2 regions of the Allobosea sp. Tri-49 genome follow, and region 1 is predicted to be linked to the other one. Evidence: riboswitches for the same ligand, from Rfam matches in the RefSeq annotation. Region 1 holds a riboswitch; the other holds the start of a gene.

Region 1 (8,304 bases):
AGAGACGACGCAGGTTCATGCCGCTTTCCTTCCGAAGATCTTGCCGAAGAAGCCGCGCTTCTCGCCGGGGATGGTCATCGGCAGGTTCTCGCCCTTGAGGCGACGCACCGCGTCGAAATAGGCGAGTGCAGGGGCGCTGCGCTCATCCGCCAGGGTGACGGGCGAGCCGATATTGGAGGCGCGCAGCACGTCCATGCTCTCGGGGATGATGCCGAGCAGCGGGATCGACAGGATCTCGAGGACGTCGTCCACCTTCAGCATGTCGCCGCGCTCGGCGCGGGCGGGGTCGTAGCGGGTGAGGAGCAGGTGCTTCTCCATGCGCTCGCCGTTCTCGGCCTTCAGCGTCTTCGAATCGAGCAGGCCGATGATGCGATCGGAATCGCGTACCGAGGAGACTTCCGGATTGGTCACGACGATCGCGATGTCGGCATGGCGCATGGCGAGGGTGGCGCCGCGCTCGATGCCGGCCGGGCTGTCGCAGATCACCCAGTCGAAATGGCTCTTCAGCGCGCCGATGACCTTCTCGACGCCCTCGGAGGTAAGGTTGTCCTTGTCGCGAGTCTGCGAGGCCGGCAGCAGGTAGAGCGTCTCGACCCGTTTGTCGCGGATCAGCGCCTGCGTCAGCTTGGCCTCGCCCTGGATCACGTTGACGAGGTCGTAGACCACCCGCCGTTCGGCACCCATGATCAGGTCGAGATTGCGCAGGCCGACATCGAAGTCGACGACCACGACCTTGTCGCCGCTCTGCGCCAAAGCTGCGCCCAGGGCGGCGGAGGACGTCGTCTTGCCGACGCCGCCCTTGCCCGATGTGACCACGATGACCTTGCCCATTGACCTCTCCTAGTTCCGGTGGACGCGTTGTCGTTTCAGGCGAGTGATCCGGCCGTGAAGATTTCACCTTCGAGCCAGAACTGGACGGGCTTGCCGCGCAGGCCGGGCTCCAGGTCCTCTGCCGTCTTGTAGTAGCCGTCGATGCCGACCAGCTCGGCCTCGAGCTTGCGGCAGAAGATGCGGGCCTCTGCGTTGCCCAGCGTGCCGGCCATCGCCCGCCCCCGCAGGGTGCCGTAGATATGGATCGAACCACCGGCGATGACCTCGGCGCCGGAGGCGACAGACCCGACGATGGTCACGTCGCCCTCGGCGAAGATCGACTGCCCCGAGCGCACCGGCTGGGTGACGACGAGCGACGCCGGCGCGGACCTCGCGGGCAGCGGCGCGGGGGGAGCCTCTGCCACGGTCTCGGCGACAGGGGCTTCCTGGGTCGGCTCGGCCGCTGGCTCCTCGATGTCTCCGGTGGTCTTTCCGCCCGACATGGCCGGCGGCAGATCGTTCCCGAGCATGGAGGGGCGTGCGCCCTCGATCCCCATGATCCGGACATTGCGCGCGCCGAGCTTGCCGACGAGATCGCGCAGCTGCGCGCGGTCGATATCGAGGCCCTCGACGTCGAGCACCACCGGCCGCCGCAGGAAGAAACCGGCGGAGCGGCCGGCGAGATCGTCGAGCCGCACCAGCCAGTCCTCGAAAGGCAGCTCGGGTGTCAGCGTCAGCGCAAGGTAGGATCGCCCCTTGAGGCGGATCGGCCGGGGTTTGGTTAACACGGCGGTCATCTTGGTAAATTTTCGGTTGCTCAGATGTAGGAATCGAATGGTTAACGAGCGGTAAATCGCTGGGGCGATTATCGGGGAGAACTGCTTGGAGAAGTGCTGGAATACGATATAAAACCGTTATTTATCAAATATTTATCTTTTTTGTCGCGTTCACGTTCTGCCGTAAAACCGATGAAGAGACGCCTTGCGGGATTACGTTGCTGTGTCGGTGGCTGTCCCGCGGCCAGCGCTGAAGGTTGGCGAGCCTGGTCGTGCTCCGGCCCGATCGCCCTTGACAGAAATCGCAGGCGCACTAGCACTCGTGGCAGCGGGAGAGATCGGTCCGACGTCAAAATCGGATCGGCGCCGACGGAGCAACCACCCCGGAAACTCTCAGGCAAAACGTACCGCTGCCGATGATTCGACTCTGAAAAGCAGAACCGCAGTTCTGCGCCGATGGTGCAAGTCGACAGTCCAGCTGATTGGGCGCGACGAAGCTCTCAGGCCAATGACAGAGGGGGTGCTGACGACCCGCATTGCGCGGGCAGGAGCACCTATGAGCACATCCGACATCTCGCGCGTCGCCGTGATCGGCGCGGGCATTACCGGCATCACCACCGCCTACAACCTTGCTCGGCGCGGCTGCGAGGTCACGGTCTTCGACCGCCAGCCCTATGCCGCGATGGAAACCTCCTTCGCCAATGGCGGCCAGCTCTCGGCCTCGAATGCCGAGGTCTGGAACAGCTGGGCCACGGTTCTGAAGGGTATCAAGTGGATGTTCACGCCGGGAGCCCCGCTCCTCGTCAATCCCAAGCCGTCCTGGCACAAGCTGTCCTGGATGGCGCAGTTCGTCGCCTCGATCCCGAAATACGAGGAGAACACGCTCACCACTGCCCGGCTCGCGATCGAAGCCCGCGCTCACCTCATGCAGATGGCGCGGGAGGAAGGCATCGCATTCGATTGCGAAGAGCGCGGCATCCTGCACTTCTACCACAGCAAGGCGGAGTTCGAGGCCGCGGCCCGCGTCTCGGCGCTGCTCGCCAGGGGAGGGCTCGAGCGCCGTGCCGTCACCCTGGAGGAAATCCGGGCGATCGAGCCGTCCCTGAAGGGCGAGTTCTACGGCGGCTTCTACACCCCGTCTGACTTCACCGGCGACATCCACAAATTCACCAACGGGCTCGCCCGCGCCTGCGAGCGCCGGGGGGTGAGGATGCGCCTGTCGAGCGAAGTGCTCTCGATCGAGCACGGCGCCGGTGAGGCTGTTCAGGTGACCTGGAGGCCGACGGAAGAGGCGGGCGAGGTCGGCACGCAAAGCGACCGGTTCGACCGCATCGTGGTCTGCGGCGGTGTCGCATCCCGCCAACTCGCCGCCGATCTCGGCGATCGCGTCAACGTCTATCCGGTGAAGGGCTATTCGATCACGGTCGATCTTCCGGAAACGTCGGATCAGCGGGCGGCACCATGGACGAGCCTGCTGGATGACCGCGCGAAGATCGTAACCAGCCGGCTCGGCGCCACTCGTTTCCGCGTCGCCGGAACGGCCGAGTTCAACGGCTACAACAAGGACATCCGGGCCAGCCGGATCGAGCCGCTCGTGCAAGGTGCCGCACGCACTTTCCCGGAATGAGCACGCGCCAGGTCACGCCCTGGGCCGGCTTGCGGCCGATGATGCCCGACATGCTGCCGAGGGTCATGCGCGGGCGCAATCCGCGTGTGTTCTACAACACCGGCCACGGCCATCTCGGCTGGACCTTGTCAGCCGCGACGGCCGATGCCGTGGCGGCGCTGGTGACCGCGCGGCCGAACGCCGTCTGACCGAGAAGACGGGGCAGGCGACCGGCGCTCTTGCGTTCGGGCGCCTGCCCGATTGTCATGGCAGCTTCAGGTTGCGGTAGGCGGAGAAGAGCGAACCCAGGACGGCGAGTGCTGCTTCAACACGTGCCTACCATTCGATGATATCACTTGTGTCGGGAGGGACGGTTTCGCACCCTGCCTTGTTCCGATCCCGCATTTGTTTCCGCTAAACAGCCTCCATGAACTCTCCTGCACGACACGATAACGGGATCGCGGTCGCTCCCGGGGACGCGGCCGGGCCGATCGTCGTCCTGAACGAGGCCCTGAGCTTCTGGGGTGGTGTCGATCCCGCGACGGGAGTGGTCATCGACGTGCACCACCCCTCGCACGGCGTCTCGCTCGCCGGTGCGGTCGTGATGATGCCGAGCAGCCGAGGCTCCTGCTCCGGTTCGGGTGTGCTGCTGGAACTCGCGCTTTCGGGCAGGAGCCCCGCGGCCCTGATCTTCACCGGTCCGGAGGATACGCTGACGCTCGGCGCGATCGTCGCCTCGGAGATGTTCGGGCGCCGCATTCCCGTCATTCGCCTTCCGGACGAAGCCTTTGTCACCCTGTCCTCCGCGGCCGGCGCGACGATCGCACCGGACGGCATAACTGCGGACGGCGGGCGTGTGCGGATCCCCCTCTCTGCGACGGGCCATGGCGACCTGCAGCTGTCCCCTGCCGACAATCGCATGCTCGCCGGGGCCGACGGGATCGCTGCCCGGCAGGCGATGAGCATCATCTGCGCCATGGCGAGCCAGCAGGGAGCGACCGACCTCATCGACGTGACGCGGGCCCATGTCGATGGCTGCATCTATGCCGGCCCGGCCAATCTGATCTTCGCCGAGAAGATGGAGCAGCTCGGAGCGCGCGCCCGCGTCCCGACGACGATGAACGCCATCTCGGTCGATCATGCCAACTGGCGCCGCCAGGGCGTGGCACGCGATTTCGGCGAGCCGGCGACGCGCCTCGCCGATGCCTATGTGCGCATGGGCTGCCAGGCGAGCTTCACCTGCGCGCCTTACTCCCTGCCGGATCCGCCGGGTTTCGGAGAGGCGATCGGCTGGTCGGAATCAAATGCGGTGATCTTCGCCAACTCCGTGCTCGGAGCCCGGACGGCGAAGCATCCGGACTTCCTGGATTTCTGCATCGCCGTTACCGGCCGGGCACCGCGCGCCGGAGCTTTTCTCGACGAGGGCCGGCGGGCGCGCCGTGCGGTCCGGATCGACCTGCCTGACGGCGCGGACTCCTCGGCCTGGCCCCTGATCGGCTATCTCGCTGGCCTTGCCTCGCCCGATCGAATCCCGCTGATCAAGGGCCTCACAGAGACGCGGCCGTCACGAGACGATCTCAAGGCGCTCTGCGCCGCCTTCGGAACGACTTCCGCTGCGGCCATGCTGCATATCGAGGGCATCACGCCGGAAGCGGACAGCCTCGGAGGCGCTATCGAAGACGAAGTTTTGGTGACGCGCGAAGACCTTGCCGCCGGCTGGCGCAAGCTGAGCAGCGGCCCCTCGGAGGTCGATCTTGTCGCCATCGGCAGCCCTCACGCCTCGCTCGACGAATGCCGGGCTGCCGCGGAACGGCTCGATGGCCGCCCTCTCGCCAAGACCGTCTCGGTCATCATCACGGCGGGAAGAGAGGTTGTGGCCGCAGCAGAGGCCGACGGAACGATGACGAAATTGCGGGAGAGCGGCGTCGACGTCATTCCCGACCTCTGCTGGTGCTCGATCACGCGCCCGGTTTTCCCGGAGCAGGCCAGGGTCGTCCTGACTACCTCTGGAAAATACGCTCACTACGGGCCGGGGCTCTCCGGCTGCACGGTGAGGCTCGGGACCCTCGACGACTGCATCGAGGCTGCTCTCACCGGTATCGCGCCCGCCCGTTTGCCGGCCTGGCTTGCCGGGCCAGGCTGAATTTGGCTGGCGCTATCTACGGTCATGCTTTGCGCGGTGCCGATGTGACCAGCCAGATGCCGAGAACGATGACGGCGAAGCCTGCCAGGTGGAACCAGGCGATCTGCTCGCCGAGCACGATGAAGCCCAGCGCAGCGCTGGTCGGCGGCAGGAGGTGCATGAACATGCCGGTCCTGCCGGGGCCGAGCACAGCGACCGAACGGTTCCAGAAGACATAGGCCAGGATCGACGGGAAGAGCGCGAAATAGACCAGCGCGCCGGCGGTCGCCATGGTGAGCCGGAAGCCGCCTTGCATTGCATATTCCCAGGCGACGGCCGGCAGATGGAACAGGGCGCCGAAGAACACGGTCACGCCGAGGAACGCCATCGCAGGCAGCCCTGCCGACCGCCAGCGGATCAGCACGGTGTACAACGCCCAGCAGCTCATGCCGGCGAAGACCAGAATATCCCCCCGGTTGAGCGAGACATTCAGAAGCATCCTTGGATCCCCGCGGCAGATCACCAGAACCGCCCCGCAGAGCGAGAGTGCGATCCCGGCAAGTTGCTGCCGCGTCAGGCTCTGCTTCAGGATCAGATAGGCCAGCAGGAAGGTCACGACGGGGAGCAGGGAATTGACCAGTGCTGCGTTGGCGACTGGTGTGTAGTGCAGCGCCGCATAGACGAAGCAGTTGAATGCGGTCACGCCGATCGCGCCGAGCAGCGCGAGGAATGGGATGTTGCCGCGAATGCGCGGCCAAGCGTCGACGACTGGCCGCCAGCAGAACGGGAGCAAGATGAGAAGGGCGAGACTCCAGCGCCAGAACGACATCTGTACAGGCGGTATCGTCTCGCGCATCAGCCGTGCGATCAGGAAATTGCCCGACCAGAACAGCGGCGGGAGCGTCGCCAGCCAATAGGCGCTGCGCGGGATGCCTGCCTGCTCCTTCGAAGCCGGGATCGTCCCGCCGACAGGGTCAGTGCGCATCCGAGGGGCGCCTGGTGCCGGGCAGCTCCGTGTAGCGTCCGAGGATCACATTCACGCCGACGGCCAGCAGGAAGACGACGATCAGCAGCGCGTACATGCGCGGCATGTCGAAGGTCGCATAGGTCTGGATCACCGCGTAGCCGAGCCCCTGATTGGCGAGCTTGGTCTCGGCCAGCAGCGTGCCGATGATGGCGACGCCGAGCCCGATGCGCAGACCGTTGATGACCGGAGCGCGCATCGCCGGAAGGTAGATCTTGGAAATCATCTGCCCAACATTGAGCCTGAAGCTGAGGCCGACCCGGATGAGCACGGTGTCGATCTCGCGCATCGCCGCGGCGACACTGATCGCGACCGGAAAGAACGAGGACAGCGCCCCCATCGCGACCTTGGAACCCGGCCCGACGCCGAACCACATGATCAGCAGCGGAAAGAAGATGATCTTCGGGGTCGGCCCGAGATAGTGCAGCAGCGGTTCATAGGCACGCTGCAGGAAGCGGTTCGTCCCGAGCAGAATGCCGACCGCGACCCCACCGCCGCCGCCGATGAGGATCGCGAGCGCGACCTCGCCGGCGGTGACGCCGAGATTGGCATAGAAGGTCGGCTCGACCAGGAGATGGGCGAGCGCGCGTAGGATGAGTAGCAGCGACGGCACGACGTCGCGGTAGAGCAATCCCGAGCGCGCTGCGATCTCCCAGATCGCCAGAAGTACCACGACGATGCCGATCCGCGTGATCAGCACGGCGCGTGCCTGGTCCATCTTCGCCGGGCGAGTTTCCGTCCGGCCAAGCGTTGTTGTCGTCATCGCGCCGTCACTCCGGGTAGACGAGGCCGTCGATGCGCCGGCTCATTTGCGCGGCGGAATCTGGATCAGCTCGGCGAGCTGTTCCTTGGTCAGCGGCTGGGCCGTATATTTGAGCGCCACCGCGTCGGGAACGATAGTGTCCAGCCCAACGATCTTGTCGGGGTCGAGTGCTTCCTTCGGGAAGAAATCATCCCGCGTGCGCCTGGCGATGGCCTCCGGAATCCCGACGAAATCGGCATAGGCCTTGATTGCCGCGTCGCTGGAATACATTGCGTCGATGGTCTCGCGGTAGGCGGCCATGTAGCGATCGATCACGGCCTTCTTGTTCTGGAGCGCGCTGGTGTTGGTGATCAGCAGGCGGACCGTCTGGCTCTTGAAGGCCTGGGTGTCGTTACCGGTTGCGACGACGCGGATCTCGCCCTTATCGAGTTGCGGCAGGCCGAAGGGCGGCGCAGCCCAGCCGACATCGATCTGGCCGGACATCACCTGGGTCAGCGTCGGCGCCGGGCCCCCGGTCGCGGTCGGCCGGATCTTGAGGCTGTTCTCCTTGATGAAGGCGTTGACGACGCCATGGGTCGACGAGCCATTGGTCGAGAACGAAACCGTATGGTTCTGCAGGTCCTTGAGCGCCTTCACCGGAGAGTCGCTTTTGACATACCAGTAAAGATCCTTCGCCCCGGTGGTCTCCGCGCCCATGATGCGGATCGGCGCGCCCTTCGAATAGGCCGAGAGCGCGCCCATGATGCCGCCGGCGACGCCGATGTCGACGCTGTTGGAGAGCACCGCCTGCTGGGTCTCGCCGCCGCCCTGGGTGTAGAGCATCTCGAGCTCGAGATTGTGCTTCTTGAAGATGCCGAGCCTCGTGCCGACTTCCGACACCGAGGTATCCCAGTTGCCGCGCTGGCCGATCGCCAGCTTGAGCTTGTCCTGGGCGGCAGCGTCCTGCGCGATCGAGAGCGCGAAGCCGAGTGCCGCAAGCGTCGACATGACCGTCTTGAATGTCGTCATCCTGTCCTCCCCTGGCGCCAGCTCGGTGCGGCTGGCCTTCGTCGTCTTGCCTTCGCTTCTGTGGCGAAGTGGAAACTCTGGAGATTGTTCGGCTCCCTCAGATCTTGAAGGCCTCCAGCGTGCTGGAATGAAAGAGCTCCTCGACCGAAAGCCGCCGCGAGGACAGTCCCTGGCTATGATGGGCCTGAAGGAACG
Region 2 (8,304 bases), 330 kb from region 1:
CGGTGCCGATCTGGTCGCCGCCGGGCTGAAGGACGTTCGCGCCAAGCTCAACTGAGCCGCCCGAGCCTCAGGCAAAGAAACAAAAACGCCGCGGTCTTCAGACCGCGGCGTTTTTCATTTGACCTTCTGGAACCAAGCTAAAGCCCTTGTTCCTACTGGATGGCGACAGCCGTCCCAGGCGGCGGGAGCGGCGTCGGGACCGGAGCGGCCGCAGACTTCGGCATGGCCGGTCGGACGACAGGTTGAGGCAGCTTCGCGGTGGCGGGGGCTGCCGTCGGCGCGACCACCGGCTTGGGCTTGGGCCGGCGCGGCTGGATCGTCGAGGTGACGATGCCCTGCGGCGTGTCGAGCCCATAAATGTCGTCGCGGAACTGCACCAGCCCCTCGGCATCCTGCCAGCCGGTCATGTAGACCCAGGCGACCGGCACCGCCTTCTTCAGCGCGATGTTCTTGCGCTCGCCCTTGGCGATCTCGGCCTCGATCGCCGGTTGCGTCCATTCCGTGCCTTCGAGCAGCCAGGCTGCGAGGTCGCGCACGCCCTCGATGCGGGCGCAGCCCGAGGAGTTGAAACGGACATCGTTGCGGAACAGCGATTTCTTCGGCGTGTCGTGCATGTAGACCGCCTCGCTGTTCGGCATGTCGATCTTAAGCTGGCCGAGCGAGTTGGTCGGCCCCGGCTCCTGCCGGACGTAGAAATACGGGTTGGTCAGGCTCGCCCAATTGACGCTGGCCGGGTCGATCTCGCGATTCTCGGCGCCAAGCAGCTTCATGTTGGACTTGGCGATGAAGCCCGGATCCTTGCGCATATGCGGGATGATGTCGGCCTTCACGATCGACATCGGTACTGTCCAATAGGGATTGAGGTTGACCGAGGTGATACTGGCCTGCAGCACCGGCGAGGCTCGGTCCGGCCGGCCGACAATGGCGAGATGGCGGCGCTGCACCACGTTCTTCTCCACCGCCTCGACGCTGGCGCCGGGGATGTTCACCACGACATAGCGCTCGGTGAAGCTGAAGCCGTTGCCCTTGAGCCGCTCCAGCGTCGCGGTGAGCTGGTTGAGGCGAACCTCGACCGGCACGTTGAGCGACTTCAAGGTCAGGCGGCCGACCGTGCCGAGTTCCGACAGGCCGTGGCGGCGCTGGAAGCGCTTCACCGCGGCGGTGACGGTCGCATCGTAGATGTCGCCCGGCAAGGCGTCGGGCGACAGATCGCCGCTCAGCATCAGGCGCTGCTTCAGCAGTGCCACGTCCGGCCCTTGCGAATCGGGCTTCAGCGCAGCCGCAGCGCCCGGCACCTTCGGCCAGCCGCCACGACCGGCGATGTCCTCATGCGTGATCAGCGCCTCGAGCGTGCGGTCATAGGTCCTGGGGCCATAGCCCGGCTCCTCGGCACGGGAAGCCGAGAGCATCGCCACGAAGGAGACCGTGGCGGCGAGCACATGGCGAAGGCGAACGCGATACATGGGCGAGCTTCCAAGGCGCGAGAATACACGCCGTCGGAAGCTTCCCTCGCATATGGTCAAGGAAGACTTAAGGCAGGCCGCCCAGTTGACGAAAGGGCAGCAGCCACCGGCCCCTGCCCCTCCGAGAATCTTACTCCGCCGCTTCCTTCACCGGCGCGGGCTTTTCCCATTTCAGCACCGGCTGACGGGCTGCACGGGTCTCGTCGAGGCGGCGCATCGGGGCGTGATGCGGAGCAGCGGTGAAGCGGCTCTTGTCATTTCCCTTGGCCGCGATGGCGAGGTCGCGCAGCGTCGCGATGAAGAGGTCGAGCGAGGCCTTCGATTCGGACTCGGTCGGCTCGATCAGCATGGCGCCATGGACGACGAGCGGGAAGTAGACCGTCATCGGGTGGTAGCCCTCGTCGATCATCGCCTTGGCGAAGTCGAGCGTGGTGACGCCGGTGCCCTTCAGCCACTCGTCGTCGAACAACGCCTCATGCATCGACGGGTGGTCCGGGAAGGGCAGCGACATCAGGTCGGCGAGGCCGGCGCGGATGTAGTTGGCATTCAGCACGGCGTCTTCCGAGGCCTGCTTCATACCGTCGGAGCCGTGGCTGAGCATGTAGGCCAAAGCCCGCACATACATGCCCATCTGGCCGTGGAAAGCGGTCATGCGGCCGAACGGGTCGTTACCATCAGGTGCATCGGCCTTGTGCTCGACCAGGCGCGACTTGCCGCCCTCGACATGGATGAACGGCACCGGCGCATAGGGCGCCAGCCGCTCCGACAGCACGACCGGGCCGGCGCCCGGGCCGCCGCCGCCATGCGGGGTCGAGAAGGTCTTGTGCAGGTTGATATGCATGGCGTCGACGCCGAGATCGCCCGGGCGCGCCTTGCCGACGATCGCGTTGAAGTTGGCGCCGTCGCAGTAGAAATAGGCGCCGGCCTCGTGCATCGCCGCGGCGATCTCGACGATCTGAGGCTCGAAGATGCCGCAGGTGTTCGGGTTGGTCAGCATGATCGCGGCAACGTCGGGGCCGAGCAGCGCCTTGACGTCCTCGACCGCGACGGTGCCGTCCGGACGCGCCGGAACGGCCTTCACCGAGAAGCCGATCAGCGCCGCGGTCGCCGGGTTGGTGCCGTGAGCCGATTCTGGAACTAGCACGACAGTGCGGGTCGCGCCCTCGCCCTTGGCGGCGATCGCGGCCTTGATCGCCATCATGCCGCAGGCTTCGCCATGGGCGCCGGCCTTGGGCGAGAGCGCAACCGCCGGCATGCCGGTCAGCGTCATCAGATAGCGGGCGAGCTCGAGCATGACGTCGAGCGCGCCCGGCACCGTCGAGACCGGCTGGAGCGGGTGCACGTCGGAGAAGCCCGGCAGGCGCGCCACCTTCTCGTTGAGACGGGCATTGTGCTTCATCGTGCAGGAGCCGAGCGGGAAAAGCCCGGTGTCGATGCCGTAGTTCTTCTGGCTGAGGCGCACATAATGGCGCATCGTCTCCGGCTCGGAGAGGCCGGGCAGGCCGATCTCGCCCTGCCGGGCATGCTTGCCGAGGCGAGACTTGAATGGCGCCGGCTTGTCGATGTCGACACCGGTCGACTCGTGATGGCCAATCTCGAAGATCAGCGGCTCGATCTGCTGCAATGCGCGGTTGCCGGTGAAGGTCTCGTGGCGCTCGCTCGCACCTTCGCCAGCCTGGCTGGGACGTCCCTGACGGTTCAGCATCACAGCACCTCCGCGAGCGCCGCCACGAAGGCCGCTCGATCTTCATCCGTATTCACTTCGGTATTGGCGACGATCAGGAGATCGTCGAGCCCGGCGCCGGGCTTCAGGCGCGAGGCCGGCACGCCGGCGAGAATGCCCTTTGCGGCCATAGCCTCGACCACCTCGGCCGCCGGCTTGGAGAGCTTCAGCGTGAACTCGTTGAAGAAGGTCTCGTTGACGACCTCGACGCCCTTAACCCCGGCAAGCGCATCGGCGAGCTTGACCGCATTGGCGTGGTTGAGCTCGGCGAGGCGCGACAATCCGGCCTGGCCGAGCAGCGTCATGTGGATGGTGAAGGCCAGTACGCAGAGGCCGGAATTGGTGCAGATGTTCGAGGTCGCCTTGTCGCGGCGGATATGCTGTTCGCGGGTCGAGAGCGTCAGCACGAAGCCACGGCGGCCATCGGCATCGACCGTCTCGCCACAGAGCCGGCCCGGCATCTGGCGGACATATTTCGACTTGGCGGCGAAGAGGCCGACATAGGGGCCGCCGAAGTTCAGGGCATTGCCGATCGACTGGCCCTCGCCGACGACGATGTCGGCATCCTGGGCGCCCGGTGGGGTCACGGCGCCGAGCGAGACGACCTCGGTGAAGACCGCGATCAGCAAGGCGCCATGAGCGTGCGCCTTGTCGGCGATCGGCTTCAGGTCACGCAGATTGCCGAAGACGTCGGGCGACTGCACAACGACGCAGGAGACGCTGTCGTCGATCGCCGCGAGAATGTCCTCGGTGGCGCGGACGTCGGGCTTGAGCGCCACGACCTCGTCGTTCGCCATCTCGGAGAGGGTCTCGACGACCTGGGTGTAGTGCGGGTGCAGGCCGCCGGAGAGCACCGCCTTGCGCCGCCGGGTGACGCGATGCGCCATCAGCACCGCCTCGGCCGTGCCGGTCGAGCCGTCATACATCGAGGCGTTGGCGACCTCCATGCCGGTCAGCGCTGCGACCTGGGTCTGGAACTCGAAGAGATATTGCAGCGTGCCCTGGGCGATCTCGGGCTGGTACGGGGTGTAGCTGGTCAGGAATTCCGAGCGCTGGATCAGATGGTCGACCGTCGCCGGGACATGATGCTTGTAGGCCCCTGCCCCGACGAAGAACGGCACCGCGCCGGCCGCCGTGTTCTTCGCCGACAGCTTGCCGAGGATGCGCTCGACCTCGAGCTCGCCCTTGGCGCGCGGCAGATCGAGCGGCTCCTTCAGCAGCTTGCCGGCTGGCACATCGGAGAAGAGCGCGTCGACATCGGGGACGCCGATGCGCGCGAGCATGTCCTCGCGATCGGTTTCGGTCAGGGGGAGATAGCGCATGGGGCTTCCTTGAATGGCGTCATGCTCGGGCTCGGCCCGGGCGTCTCTTCAACCAGCGCCTTCCCGGCCGGAGATTATGCTCGGGCCGGGAATGACGGTGTCAGCGACGCCTCAAAGCGTCTTGACGTAGTCCTGGTACTCGGCCTCGCTCAGCAGGCCCTCCAGTTCGGCGGCGTCCGTGAGCTTGAGCTTGACGAACCAACCCTTGCCTGCCGGGTCCTCGTTGACCGTGCCGGGCGCAGCTTCGAGCTCGCTGTTGACGGCGACGACCTCGCCGGAGACCGGCGCATAGACCTCGGACGCAGCCTTGACGCTCTCGACCACGGCGGCCTCACCGCCCTTGGTCAGCGCCTTGCCGACCGAAGGCAGCTCGACGAAGACGACGTCGCCGAGCTGGCCCTGGGCGTAGTCGGTGATGCCGACCGTGCCGGTATCGCCCTCGATGCGGATGTATTCGTGGTCCTTGGTGTAGCGGGTCTCGGCCATGGGTTTCCTCCGGCGAAAAGGGGTGAAGCTCAGCGCTTGTAGCGGTTGGGGACGAAAGGCATGGCGGCGATGGTCGCCGGCAGCGGCTTGCCGCGCACGATCAGGTCGAGCCTGGTGCCGGGAGCCGAATGCTCCCTGGCGACGTAGCCCATGGCGCAAGGGCCGTTCAGGGTCGGGCCGAAACCGCCCGAGGTGACCTTGCCGACGATGGTGCCGTCGGCGGTGGCAATCTCAGCGCCCTCGCGGGCCGGAGCCCGGCCTTCCGGCAACAGGCCAACGCGGACGCGGGCCGGCTTTTCGGCGAATTCGCGCTGGATGCGCGCAGCTCCGGGAAAGCCGCCCTCCTCGCGCCGGCGCTTCTGGATCGACCAGTTGAGCGCCGCTTCGACCGGCGAGGTCGTGGTGTCGATATCATGGCCGTAAAGGCAAAGCCCGGCTTCCAGACGCAGCGAATCGCGGGCGCCGAGGCCGATCGGCTTGACGCGTGCGTCGAGCAGCAGCGCATCCCAGATTTCGCCGATGCGATCGGCCGCGGCGGAAATCTCGTAGCCGTCCTCGCCGGTGTAGCCGGAGCGGCTGACATTGGCCTTGACGCCGCCGAGCTTCATCGTGCGCAGGGTCATGAAGCCCATCTCGGCGGCCTCGGGATTGAGCGCCGCCAGCGCCTCCTCCGCCTTCGGCCCCTGCAGGGCGATCAGGCCGCGATGCTCGGCCTTGACCAGCTTCACATTGGCCGGCAGCCGCGCCTCGATATGGGCGTAGTCCTGCGTCTTGCAGGCGGCATTGACGACGAGCAGCAGCGCGCCGTCCTCGTCCGGATCGGCCGAGCGCGTCACCATCAGATCGTCGAGGATGCCGCCCTCCTCGTTCAGCAGCTGCGAATAGCGCTGCTTGCCGGGCGGCAGGTTGACGATGTCGGCGGGGATGAGCGCTTCGAGCGCACGGGCCGTGGTCTCATGGTCGGGGCCGACGAGGAAGGCCTGGCCCATATGCGAGACGTCGAACAGGCCGGCGCTTTCGCGCGTCCAGTTGTGCTCGGCCATGATGCCGGCAGGGTACTGCACCGGCATGTCGTAGCCCGCGAACGGCACCATGCGCGCGCCCGCCGCGACATGACGGGCATGGAACGGCGTCTTGAGCAGCGGCTCGGTGCTTGCAGTCTCGGCTTCGGCAGCCATGGCATCCCTTCCAGAGTCGAGCGCGAGCCCCGGACGGAATCGTCCGGAGCGCGCCCCCTCTGTCTCGGGACCTGAGAGATTTCCCCGCCGCAGCCGAAGCCTTGGGCGAGTTACCCCCGTCGGTGGGCGAGCCTCAACGGCCCGCCACTTTCCAGAGCGCCAATTCCCACGCGGTCCGTTTGCCTGAGCGTTTCCGGGGCGGTTGCGCCTTCGGCGCCGGCGCCGAACAAGTCCGGCTCCGGTCTCTCCCGCGGGGATGATGCGGCTGAGCCAGCAATAGACGAGCGAGGAGCCGAGTCAATCGGCCCCCTGCCTCAGTTCACGGCAGCGTGCCTTTTATCGACGCCGGCGCCGCGCCGGCTCGCCGCCGCCAGTGTTCAACCCGACGATGATCTCGACCTCGCCGGAGCCCGGTGGGACAACGATATTGCCCTCGACATGCGAGAAGTCGGCGCCGGTCTGGCCGGAAGGAATTGCCCCGCCGACACGGGCGCTGCGGCGCGCGATGACCTGGTTGTTGCGCATCACCTGAGTGTGCAGCGTCGCGCCATAATTGCCGGGGCTGCCGGCCGGGCCGATCAGGATACGCCCCTCGACGCCGACCTTGAGGGTGAAGCCGCCATCCTTGTTGGACTGCGTGCACTCGCGCGCGGTGGTGGTGATCGAGACCTGGCTGCGCAGGCTACCGCTGTCCTGCCCCGACTGAGCACGGATCGCGGCGCCGCCATCGGCGATGATCACCGAGGGGCAGACGAAGTAGACCTCGTCGTCGGTCGGCAGCTGATCGGCTGCCGGCGGCGTGGTCGACTGGAACATGAGGATGTTGCCGAGCTTCTGCGTAGTGCTCGGCTCACCGGTGCTCGACGAACCGGAGGAACCGCAGCCGGCGAGCGCGAGCGCCAGGCCGGCGGGCAGAATGAACCGGCCGACGCGGCCAGCGAAACGATCAATCACGGCAAAGCCTCCACGCCGGGGCCGAATCCGTTGAGCGAAACCGGAATGCCGACCCCTTCCTCCGGCGTCTGAAACACGATGAATGTGGCGCTCTTACCAGTCTTGAGCTGACCGAGCAGGGTATCGTCCATCACCACCTCGGCGACGCAGCCGGTGGTGAGGCAGCGCACGAAGCCGGCGCGGCCGATGTCCTTGTCGTCGATCTTGAGGCCGAGGCCGGAGGGCAGCAGCACGCCGAGCGGCGCAACCACGCGCAGCAGGCGGCTCTTCTGGTCGGCCGTCTTCAGCACGATCACCAGCAGAGTGAGATTCGGACGATCCTCGGCGGCGACGTTCTGCACGAGGGCGCATTGCTCGGCCTTGGCGCCGGGCGGCGTCTCGCAGCGCATCTGCCAGTCGCCATGGGTGGAACGCACCGCACCCTGAGCATGGGCCGGCGCAATCGAAAGCCAGCCGCAGCCAAGGACGGCGAGCGCCGCGGCCACGGGACCGATCAATGAGCGCATCGCTGTCTTCCTCTCCTTACGGGCATGGAAATACACGCATACCCATGCCGAACGGCGCCCCCGCCATGCGAGAATGCGTTCCGACCATGCGTCCCGACTCCTGTCAAGGCGAAGCATCACGAGCGTCCACACGGTGGACTCGATGCAGGCGGCGTCGATCGGCCGCCCGGCGCCCATGCGCGTGTCGCGTACTTATGCCGCACGGGCTGTGTCACAGCCTGTCATTGCCCCACTGGCGCAAGCGTGATCTTTGATTTATCGCAATGCCGAAGAACCGGGGTGGCCAGACGTGGCCGTCCCGGCGCGCCTGTCTTGAAGCTGACCGAGACAGATCGCGCGGCATCAAAGGAGCTATGTCGGACCGATGCGATTTGTGACCACCCCTCTCAGGAACGCGCTGGCTGCCCTCGCTGCGGCTTTGATAGCGTTTTCGCCGGCCGTCGCATCGGCCCAGAACGGCATGCCGCAGCCCTGGGAGCTGAATCTCCAGCCGGCCAATTCCGAAGTGATGACGTTCATCCACTGGTTCCACGACTCGGTGAACGTCCTCATCTTCATCATCACGCTCTTCGTGCTCGGACTGCTGATCTATGTCGCCTGGCGCTTCAACGAGAAGGCGAACCCGGTTCCCTCGAAGACGACGCACCACGCGCTGCTCGAAGTGGCCTGGAC

The links. Region 1 has a riboswitch for glycine ahead of BLM15_RS16370 (D-amino acid dehydrogenase). Riboswitches for the same ligand answer to the same signal wherever they lie in the genome.
Region 2: linked by a shared signal. The riboswitch ahead of gcvT (glycine cleavage system aminomethyltransferase GcvT) and the one ahead of BLM15_RS16370 (D-amino acid dehydrogenase) in region 1 are both predicted to bind glycine.

What each region holds. Positions count from the first base shown of each region.
Region 1 covers NZ_CP017946.1:3,354,854-3,363,157, reverse strand. Annotated here, with positions in the region: gene minE (cell division topological specificity factor MinE) at 1-19, opposite strand, end outside; gene minD (septum site-determining protein MinD) at 16-831, opposite strand; gene minC (septum site-determining protein MinC) at 867-1,607, opposite strand; glycine riboswitch at 1,906-2,006, shown strand; partial or broken gene BLM15_RS16370 (D-amino acid dehydrogenase) at 2,158-3,401, shown strand; gene lhpI (cis-3-hydroxy-L-proline dehydratase) at 3,620-5,335, shown strand; gene BLM15_RS16360 (DMT family transporter) at 5,358-6,299, opposite strand; gene BLM15_RS16355 (ABC transporter permease) at 6,289-7,101, opposite strand; gene BLM15_RS16350 (ABC transporter substrate-binding protein) at 7,144-8,109, opposite strand; gene BLM15_RS16345 (ABC transporter substrate-binding protein) at 8,207-8,304, opposite strand, start outside.
Region 2 covers NZ_CP017946.1:3,028,518-3,036,821, forward strand. Annotated here, with positions in the region: gene BLM15_RS14885 (F0F1 ATP synthase subunit B family protein) at 1-55, shown strand, start outside; gene BLM15_RS14890 (L,D-transpeptidase family protein) at 153-1,463, opposite strand; gene gcvPB (aminomethyl-transferring glycine dehydrogenase subunit GcvPB) at 1,594-3,168, opposite strand; gene gcvPA (aminomethyl-transferring glycine dehydrogenase subunit GcvPA) at 3,168-4,508, opposite strand; gene gcvH (glycine cleavage system protein GcvH) at 4,620-4,994, opposite strand; gene gcvT (glycine cleavage system aminomethyltransferase GcvT) at 5,024-6,172, opposite strand; glycine riboswitch at 6,230-6,329, opposite strand; glycine riboswitch at 6,334-6,433, opposite strand; gene BLM15_RS14915 (hypothetical protein) at 6,509-7,126, opposite strand; gene BLM15_RS14920 (invasion associated locus B family protein) at 7,123-7,632, opposite strand; gene coxB (cytochrome c oxidase subunit II) at 7,997-8,304, shown strand, end outside.